2 regions of the Pantoea sp. B65 genome follow, and region 2 is predicted to be linked to the other one. Evidence: predicted binding sites of a transcription regulator. Region 2 holds the regulator's gene; the other holds the start of a gene.
The links. The regulator PurR, encoded in region 2, represses purine synthesis genes. The targets are predictions, from matches to a motif close to CANGCAAACGTTTGCNTG.
Positions count from the first base shown of each region.

Region 1: JWF83_RS21230 (amino acid aminotransferase) is a predicted target of PurR. The motif match lies at 3,616-3,633, and genes of this name have one in related genera.

Region 1 is NZ_JAHXPU010000041.1:186,500-191,738, forward strand. Features, by position in the region: gene pncB (nicotinate phosphoribosyltransferase) at 1-519, shown strand, start outside; gene asnS (asparagine--tRNA ligase) at 702-2,102, shown strand; gene ompF (porin OmpF) at 2,405-3,472, shown strand; gene JWF83_RS21230 (amino acid aminotransferase) at 3,697-4,887, shown strand; gene JWF83_RS21235 (DUF3289 family protein) at 5,162-5,239, shown strand, end outside.
Region 2 is NZ_JAHXPU010000036.1:204-5,442, forward strand. Features, by position in the region: partial or broken gene JWF83_RS14335 (RHS repeat-associated core domain-containing protein) at 1-1,202, shown strand, start outside; gene JWF83_RS14340 (YnhF family membrane protein) at 1,295-1,384, opposite strand; gene purR (HTH-type transcriptional repressor PurR) at 1,685-2,710, shown strand; gene punR (DNA-binding transcriptional activator PunR) at 2,742-3,650, opposite strand; gene punC (purine nucleoside transporter PunC) at 3,764-4,969, shown strand.

The DNA.
Region 1 (5,239 bases), on a different contig from region 2:
ATCAGTCCGGTACTGGCCAACAGCCAGCGCGCAGCGTTGCAGGCATGGCTGGATGAGTATGACGGCCAACTCGGCATCGCCTTAACCGACTGCATTACCATGGATGCTTTCCTGCGGGATTTCGGGCCGGCGTTTGCCAGTCACTATCAGGGGCTGCGCCATGATTCCGGCGACCCGCTGGAATGGGGTGAAAAAGCCATCGCCCATTATCAGCGGCTGGATATCGACCCGCTCAGCAAAACCCTGGTATTTTCCGATAATCTGGATCTGGAAAAAGCGGTCAGTCTGTATCGTCACTTTGGTCAGCGCGCCAATGTGATCTTCGGTATTGGTACCCGCCTTACCTGCGATATTCCGCAGGTCAAGCCGCTGAATATCGTTATCAAGCTGGTTGAGTGTAATGGTAAGCCGGTGGCAAAACTCTCCGACAGCCCGGGGAAAACCATCTGCCAGGATCAGGCTTTTGTTCGCGCCCTGCGTAAAGCCTTTGATCTGCCACTGGTGAAAAAAGCCAGTTAACACCCGCCGGGGGCAAACTGAGTTGCCCCCGGCATCACTTTGCGCACGCTATCGCCTTAAGAAATCTTATCTTCTGCCGCTAATTCTTCTTGTGTCCTGCCTGACGGCAAGTAACATAGCAAGACCCCCCAATTTGGGGGCCCTTAATATTCAAATCAGATCACAATTAAAGAGAGAAATTTATGAGCGTAGTGCCTGTAGCGGATGTACTGCATGGCCGGGTCGCGGTTGACAGCGAAGTCACCGTACGCGGCTGGGTACGTACCCGAAGAGATTCAAAAGCCGGTATTTCCTTTGTCGCCGTTTATGACGGTTCCTGCTTTAATCCCGTTCAGGCTGTCGTAAATAATTCTCTGAATAATTATCAGGATGAAATATTGCGCCTGACCACCGGCTGCTCAGTGATTGTCACCGGTAAAGTCGTTGCCTCGCCTGGCGAAGGCCAGCAGTTTGAAATCCAGGCAACCGCCGTTGAAGTCGTCGGCTGGGTTGACGATCCTGATACTTATCCGATGGCCGCCAAACGCCACAGCATCGAGTATCTGCGTGAAGTCGCCCACCTGCGCCCGCGTACTAACCTGATTGGCGCCGTGGCGCGTGTGCGCCATACTCTGGCGCAGGCTCTGCACCGCTTCTTCCATGAGAATGGTTATTTCTGGGTATCAACGCCGCTGATCACCGCTTCGGATACCGAAGGCGCCGGTGAAATGTTCCGCGTCTCGACGCTGGATCTGGAAAACCTGCCGCGTGACGCGCAGGGTAAAGTGGATTTCAGCGAAGATTTCTTTGGTAAAGAGGCCTTCCTGACGGTTTCCGGCCAGCTGAATGGCGAAACCTACGCCAGCGCGCTGTCAAAAATCTACACCTTTGGCCCGACCTTCCGTGCGGAAAACTCCAATACCAGTCGCCATCTGGCTGAATTCTGGATGCTGGAGCCGGAAATTGCCTTCGCGACGCTTGATGATGCCGCCGCACTGGCGGAAGCGATGCTGAAGTATGTCTTTAAAGCGGTGCTCGACGAACGCGCTGATGATATGGCCTTCTTTGCTGAGCGTGTAGACAAAGACGCCATTGCGCGCCTGGAACGTTTTGTCACCACCGATTTTGCTCAGGTCGATTACACCGATGCCGTCAATATCTTGTTAGCCTCCGGCCAGAAATTTGAAAACGATGTCTCCTGGGGTATCGATCTCTCCTCCGAACATGAACGTTATCTGGCAGAGAAACACTTTAAAGCGCCGGTAGTGGTAAAAAACTATCCGAAAGACATCAAAGCTTTCTATATGCGTATGAATGACGATGGCAAAACGGTCGCCGCCATGGACGTACTGGCGCCAGGCATTGGCGAAATTATCGGTGGTTCCCAGCGTGAAGAGCGTCTGGATGTGCTGGATGCCCGTCTCGCAGAGATGGGACTGAATAAAGAAGATTACTGGTGGTATCGTGATCTGCGTCGCTATGGCACAGTACCGCATTCAGGTTTTGGATTAGGTTTCGAACGATTAATCGCCTATGTCACCGGCGTACAAAATGTAAGAGACGTTATCCCCTTCCCACGCACGCCACGCAACGCGAGTTTCTAATTTTCGGCATTAAATATAAGAAATTCATATATATAACAAGGTCAGCCCAGCTGGCCTTTTTTTATTTTTGTAAATTTTGAGTTGTCTCACAAAGTTCCGTGTTTTTTACATTTTGTAATACATATTTTCCTTTTGAAACCAGATTAGGATATTAGTAGCATTTTCGGGGTAGATTAACGGTGCCTGGAATGGAAAGATGCGTGCAGACACAGGAAGACACCAAACTATCCTCATAGTTCTGTAAAGAATTAATGACGGCAGTGGCAGGTGTCCGAATAAACTCCAATGAGGGTAATAAATAAATGATGAAGCGCAACATTCTTGCAGTGGTAATTCCAGCTCTGTTGGCTGCTGGTGCAGCAAACGCAGCAGAAGTTTACAACAAAGATGGCAACAAACTGGACCTGTACGGTCGTGCGCAGGGTCTGCACTACTTCTCAGACGACAGCGGCAATGACGGTGACAAATCATACGTCCGTTTCGGCTTTAAAGGCGAAACTCAGATCAATGACCAGCTGACCGGTTACGGCCAGTGGGAATACAACATTCAGGCTAACAAATCTGAAGGTTCTGACGCTACTGACGGCACCAAAACCCGTCTGGGCTTTGCTGGTCTGAAATTCGGCGACGCCGGTTCTATCGACTACGGTCGTAACTACGGCGTGGCTTATGATGCAATCGCATGGACTGACATGCTGCCAGAATTCGGTGGTGACTTCGGCAACTCCGACACCATGACCAGCCGTACTACTGGTGTGGCTACCTACCGTAACACCAACTTCTTTGGTCTGGTTGATGGCTGGGACTTTGCAGTTCAGTACCAGGGCAAAAACGAACGTAGCGTAGCTCAGAAAGCCAACGGCGACGGCTACGGTATCTCCTCATCTTACGTTTCCCCAATCGGTGTTGGTGTTGTTGCTGCATACGCAAGCCAGGATCGTACTGAAGTGCAGAACGCTACCGGCGTTGGCAGAGGTGACCGTGCAGAAGTTTGGGCTGCTGGCCTGAAATATGACGCAAACAGCATCTATCTGGCAGCAACCTACGGTGAAGGCCGTAACGAAACACCAATTACTGTTGCTGGCGTTGATGGTTTCGCTAACAAATCTTCTACCACTGAATTTGTAGCTCAGTACCAGTTCGATTTCGGTCTGCGCCCGGAAGTGGCCTATGTTCAGGGCAAAGCTAAAGACGTAGAAAACATTGGCGATGCTGACCTGTACAAATATGTTTCTGTTGGTAGCACTTACTACTTCAACAAAAACATGAGCACCTATGTTGACTACCGTATCAACCTGCTGAACGACGACAATGCTCTGGGTCTGGCAACTGATGATATCGTAGCACTGGGTCTGATTTACCAGTTCTAATTGCCTGCCATGATGTGCGAGCAATCGCCACTCATCGCTGCATAAAAGACGGAGCCGCAAGGCTCCGTTTTTATTTGTGCGCTACCCACTCCGACGGTTTTTACCGTGCCGATCACAGACTCCCGATCAGGACCGCTCTTTTTCTCGCAAACGGTTGGCATTTAGCCTTTCTGGCGTTAACCTGAGCGCTCAATTCGCTTTGTTTAAGCTTACGGACCTCTCACATGTTTGAAAATATTGCAGCTGCACCCGCCGACCCTATTCTTGGCTTAGCCGATCTTTTCCGCGCCGATGACCGCCCAAATAAAATCAATCTCGGGATTGGTGTGTACAAAGATGAAACCGGCAAAACCCCGGTTCTGACCAGTGTGAAAAAAGCGGAACAGTTTCTGCTGGAAAATGAAACCAGCAAAAACTATCTGAGCATTGACGGACTGGCTGAGTTCGGTCACTGCACACAGGAGCTGTTGTTTGGTAAAGGTCACGAGATTATTAGTGCCAAACGTGCGCGTACCGCACAGACTCCAGGCGGCACCGGTGCATTACGTGTGGCTGCGGATTTTCTTGCCGGGCAAACAGCGGTAAAACGCATTTGGGTCAGTAACCCAAGCTGGCCGAACCATAAAAACGTGTTCGAATCTGCCGGTCTGGAAGTTTGCGAATACAACTATTATGACGCTGAACATCATCAGCTGAATTTCGACGGTATGGTTGCCAGTCTGCGTCAGGCGCAGGCGGGTGATGTGGTGTTATTCCATGGCTGCTGCCATAACCCTACCGGTATTGACCCAACGGCAGAGCAGTGGGCGCAGCTGGCCGAGTTATCACTGGCTGGTGGCTGGTTGCCGCTGTTCGATTTTGCTTACCAGGGTTTCGCTCGCGGTCTGGAAGAGGACGCAGAAGGCCTGCGTATCTTCGCTGGCAGCCATAAAGAGTTTCTGGTAGCCAGTTCCTACTCCAAAAACTTCGGCCTCTACAATGAGCGCGTAGGTGCCTTTACGCTGGTCGCAGCCGAGGCGGCCATCGCTGATGTCTCTTTCAGCCAGGTGAAAGCCACCATTCGTGCCAACTACTCTAACCCACCGGCGCATGGTGCGGCAGTGGTTGCCACTATTCTTGGCAATGATGCGCTGCGCGCCATCTGGGAACAGGAGCTGACCGATATGCGTCAGCGCATCCAACGTATGCGTCAGCTGTTTGTGAATACCCTGCAGGAGAAAGGCGCCAATCGTGATTTCAGCTTTATTATCAACCAGAACGGGATGTTCTCATTCAGCGGCCTGACCAAAGATCAGGTTATTCGTCTGCGTGAAGAGTTTGGCGTCTATGCAGTAAATTCCGGACGTGTAAACGTCGCCGGAATGACACCGGATAATATGGCGCCACTGTGTGAAGCCATCGTCGCGGTGCTGTAAAATTCTACCGACGGCATACGCCGGCACGGTGCGTCCAGGGGAGCCATTAATGGCTCCCCTTAGCATGTATTATTGCAGAAAAGGGTTATTTAGCCGTTCATTACCGAGTATCGACATCGCTCCGTGATGAGAGAGGGAAACAACCCATTTATTAATACTATTTCCGCTGCTATTTTTACCATAATATATATTTTAAATTATATTCTTATTAGTTATCATATTGCCGGGAAACAAGGTAGTTTCACCGAAGTGACTTACAGGGAGTTATTACGCGATGCGACTTATATCTTTTCCGCTTAAAGTCTTTTCAACACAGAACAGAATGAATGACTATAGCGCACCAGACATGCGC
Region 2 (5,239 bases):
GGCAGAGCGGACTGCCCGCCGGTATCAGCAATAACTCGCTGCGCTACAGCTACGATAACCTCACCGGCAGCAGCGGGCTGGAAGTGGATGCGCAGGGCGAGTTAATCAGTCAGGAGGAGTATTACCCGTATGGCGGTACGGCGATCCGCACGGCAAGAAGCCAGGCGGAAGCGGAGTATAAAACCCGCCGCTACAGCGGCAAGGAACGCGATGCCAGCGGGCTGTATTACTACGGTTACCGTTATTATCAGTGCTGGGCCGGGCGCTGGCTGAGCGCCGATCCGGCCGGGAACCTGGCCGGGCTCAATTTGTATATAATGGTAATCAATAACCCGGTGAGCTATCGTGATCCTGATGGGTTAATGCCACATAGAATTTATCCACCTGGCGAGCACCCCGATACTGATCAACGCATCTATAAAAAACTATCACAATGGACGGCAATGCATGGTGCTGAAATTATCGCTGAGAATCTGACGATCATTGCACAACAAGATAAAGAGAAACGGGTAGTGATTGAAAATAGTTTAAAACGCGCTAAAACGGTACTGGATAGGGCTCTGCTTATGGCACATAGTCATCCTTCCGCCACACAAACGCTGCTTGAACCCTATATAGGTAAAGCTGATGTTGAGTTATTTTCATCATTAGTCAAAGTTTGGGCGATGACCAGAGATGTTATTCAGACGATTCGGAATGATACAGTAAAACGCTCGCGATTTTCCCTAATAAGATATTTGCATGAAAAATCCGATGTTATCGCTGCGGCAATAGCTGATGAGGGCGCAGTTATTCTGGCTGAAAGCTTTTTTAGCGACTCCCCTGAGGTCAGGGTTAAAAATCTGATTCACGAATACAGCCATATGGAAACATTCAAAGATACCGCTTTGGGATTGAGTGTAACCGGTCCGGAAACGACCGATTACTGGTATCTTGATGATGAAATGACGGCAGAGCATTCCACAGATATTTTGTCACAGGGTATTATGGGGATCAAAGAAGAGGAAGGGATTTTCCAGACGGATGCTATCAGGAATAAAATAAGAGAATTAACCGGATACCCTACCCTGACGCGCAGGCAAGCTGTACGCGGCTTTAATAAATATCTTTGGATCCGTCAGGCGCTGGGGGTGCTTAATCCCGATACTGTCGCCGGATCGGGGATGGCGATTTACCGTGCCAGCGCTCACTATTTTGCGTAACATCAACGCATAGATGCAAAAAAAAACGCCTGACGCATACCCCATCAGGCGTTTCTTACCGCTAGTGGAAAAACCGCCGGGTGGTGAGAAAATCAGTTCATCACCGCAACAAAGCTAAAAGCGATAATCACTAACAGTGAGCCAACGGTGGTCATCAGAGATAACTTCAGATTGGTATCCATACTACGCTCCTAAAAGACCCATAAGTCATGAGTATACAATCAATAACTGTGTGGATTTTCCCACAGTTGCAAGTAAAAATCTCGTTTTCTTCTCACAGCCTTGATAGAATTCTTTTTTTCCGTTGCGCAACAACTGCAACACCGCGTTACTTGCCGTGTTTCCTGACGTCATTCTCCTTCCCGACGTCACTCAGAATGCAACAATGAACCCCCATGGCCGCCTGAAAATCGCCAGGGGTACGCAAACGTTTAACATGCTATTTATCAATGCGTTGAGATAAGCGCAGGAGTACCAGTTTAATGGCAACAATTAAGGATGTGGCGAAACGCGCCGGTGTTTCCACCACCACCGTTTCACATGTCATCAATAAAACACGCTTTGTCGCTGAAGATACGCGCGAAGCGGTTTGGGCCGCCATCAAAGCGCTGCACTACTCGCCCAGCGCCGTTGCACGTAGTCTGAAGGTTAACCATACCAAATCGATTGGTCTGCTGGCGACCTCCAGTGAAGCGCCCTACTTTGCTGAAATTATTGAAGCGGTAGAGACCCGCTGCTTTGCCAAAGGCTATACGCTGATCCTCGGTAACGCCCATAACGATCTGCAAAAGCAGCAGGCGTATCTGTCGATGATGGCGCAAAAACGCGTCGATGGCCTGCTGGTGATGTGTTCTGAGTATCCGGATGACCTGCTGAAAATGCTGGAAGAGAATCGCAATATCCCGATGGTGGTGATGGACTGGGGCGAATCGCGCGGCGACTTTACCGATACCGTGCTGGATAATGCCTTTGAGGGTGGTTATATGGCGGGTCGCTATCTGATCGATCGCGGCCACCGCGATATCGGCGCGATCCCCGGCCAGCTGGAGCGTAATACCGGCGGCGGCCGTCATGCCGGTTTTCTGAAAGCGCTGCACGAAGCCAGCATCCATGTGCGCGATGAGTGGATTGTGCAGGGTGACTTTGAACCGGAATCCGGTTATCGCGCCATGCAGCAAATTCTGTCGCAGAAGCAGCGGCCAACCGCAGTGTTTTGCGGCGGCGATATTATGGCGATGGGGGCGATTTGCGCCGCCGATGAGATGGGCCTGCGGGTGCCGCAGGATATTTCGGTGATCGGTTATGATAATGTGCGTAACGCGCGCTATTTCACACCGGCGCTGACCACTGTGCATCAGCCAAAAGAACGTCTCGGGCAAACCGCCTTTGATATGCTGCTGGACCGCATTACCAGTAAACGCGAAGATCCTCAGACCATTGAAGTGCATCCTTCACTGATCGAGCGCCGTTCCGTCGCCGATGGCCCATTCCGCGATTATCGTCGCTAATCTTCTGGCCGGCCACGGCGGTGGCCGGTGATCACGCCTCGTGCAACCACTCGGCATTCATGGTTTCCGCATCGCCCAGATAATCCAGTAGCCAGCTCAGCGCCGGCGACGCGCTCTGTTCTGCCCAGCTGACGCAACATGGGCTGTCGGGAAAACCCGCCGGCAGGCTCAGCTCCGTCAGTTCGCCACTGGCGAGCAACGGTGCGGCGAAGTGCCCGGGCACCATACCAACGCATAATCCCGCCAGCAGACAATCAAAGGCGGTATCCCAGTCCGGCGCCACCAGACGCCGCTGATTATCCAGCGTCCAGGTAATCCGCTTCGGTAAGCTGCGCGAGGTATCTTCCAGCACCAGCGACGGCCACTGACGAATCGTCTCTTCCTCTATCGTTCCCTGCTGCCGCGCCAGCGGATGTCCGGCACTGACCACGCAGCGCCAGTTTAGCGCCCCCATATCGCGAAAACCAAAACGCCCGCCGACCGGGATCGCCTGGGTGGCGCCAATCGCCATATCAACCCGCCCGTCCACCAGCGCATCCCAGACGCCATTAAATACCTCATGGGAAACCAGCAGTTCCATATCCGGGAAATGGCGATAGAAATCGAGTACCAGCTGGCGGCTGCGCTGCGGTTTAACAATCAAATCGATCGCGATACTTAACTGCCCGCGCCAGCCATTGGCCACCTGCTGACACTGACGGCGGGTGGCAAGCATTTTTTTGATAACAGCGCGGCCTTCCTGAATAAAAACTTTACCGGCAGCGGTAAGTACCACATCGCGATGGCGGCGTTCAAACAGCTGAACCGCCAGCCACTGCTCCAGCTGACGTACGGTATAGCTGACCGCCGAGGGCACACGATGCAGCTCACTGGCGGCGGCGCTAAAACTGCCGGTACGTGCAACCGCATCAACCACTTCAAGAGAATGTTCTGACCACATATCCTGCCTGCAAAATTTTTCAACGCAATAGGCAAATATTAGCGTTTCACAAGCCACAGTGCACCCGCTTACACTCTGCGCGTTACATCACCTGCATAAAAAAGAGTTATCTGATGATCAAGTCAAAAGGATTTATTGTTTACCTGGCGCTGTTAAGCATGCTGGGTTTTCTTGCTACCGATATGTACCTGCCGGCGTTTGGCGCCATGCAACAGGACCTGCACACCCATCCTGGCGCTATCAGCGCCAGCCTGAGTATCTTCCTTGCCGGTTTTGCCTGTGCGCAACTGTTCTGGGGGCCACTGTCGGATCGCATCGGGCGTAAACCGGTGCTGGTAATGGGGCTGAGTCTGTTTGCCCTCGGTTGCGCCGGTATGCTGCTGGTGCAGGATGCCACCCTGCTGCTGGTGTTGCGCTTTATCCAGGCGGTGGGGGTCTGTTCCGCAGCGGTCAGCTGGCAGGCGCTGGTCGTCGACCGCTATCACGGTGCGCAGGCTAATCGTGTCTTCGCCACCATTATGCCGCTGGTAGCGCTCTCTCCGGCGCTGGCGCCGCTGCTGGGCGCCTGGCTGCTGAACCATTTTAGCTGGCGCGCGATCTTTGTCGCACTGCTGCTGATTGCGCTGGCATTGCTGATCCCGACGCTGCGGCTTAAATCTGCGACAGTAAAAAACCGCGTCAGCGTGCAACCCCTGGTCAGCTTTCTGCTGTTGCTGAAATCGCGCATCTGGAGTGGCAATGTGCTGATTTATGCCGCCTGTTCCGCCAGTTTTTTTGCCTGGCTGACCGGTTCGCCGTTTATTCTTGCCGATCTGGGGCTGACGCCAGGCGATATCGGTCTGAGTTATATTCCGCAAACGCTGGCTTTTTTACTGGGTGGTTTTGGCTGTCGCGCGTTGCTACAGCGTCTGGCAGGCGCCACCCTGTTGCGCTGGCTGCTGCTGGGTTATGCCATCAGCATCAGCGCCATCTTTGCCGTGGCGCTGTCCGGCCAGGTAACACTGACGGCGCTACTGGTCCCGTTTTGCGGTATGGCGATGGCGAATGGCGCGATCTATCCGATTGTGGTGGCTAACGCACTGCTGCCCTTCCCCGAGGCCACCGGAAAAGCCGCAGCATTACAGAATATGCTGCAACTCGGTCTGTGCTTTCTCGCCAGCATGGCCGTATCGACGCTAATTGCCGAAACGCTGCTGACCACCACCGCAATTATGTTGCTGACCGTTGTTCTTGCTTTGATCGGATATGCGCTACAATTTCAGCGCAAGAGCGAAAAACAGCGGTTGGTCAAAGCAGTCGACGCCACATCACATCAGTGAATGAAATCATTTAGTTAGCTCGCTAACAATATTGTATTGAATATTGCCTGCCGTGAGCATATACTCATCTAAGGCAATATTATATAACAATAAATTAACATTATTTGGTCAGACCTGACAGGGCTGTCGTGGTGTTTTACGGCGTGGCATTCGCAACGCATCTCTGCAGGACCAAACCTGAGTATCGATATTGCAGCCAGTCGCGGGAAACCGGGGCAGCATATCTGCCGCCTGCGCTACTAACATCGCTGCAGCATCAGTAAGGCAAGG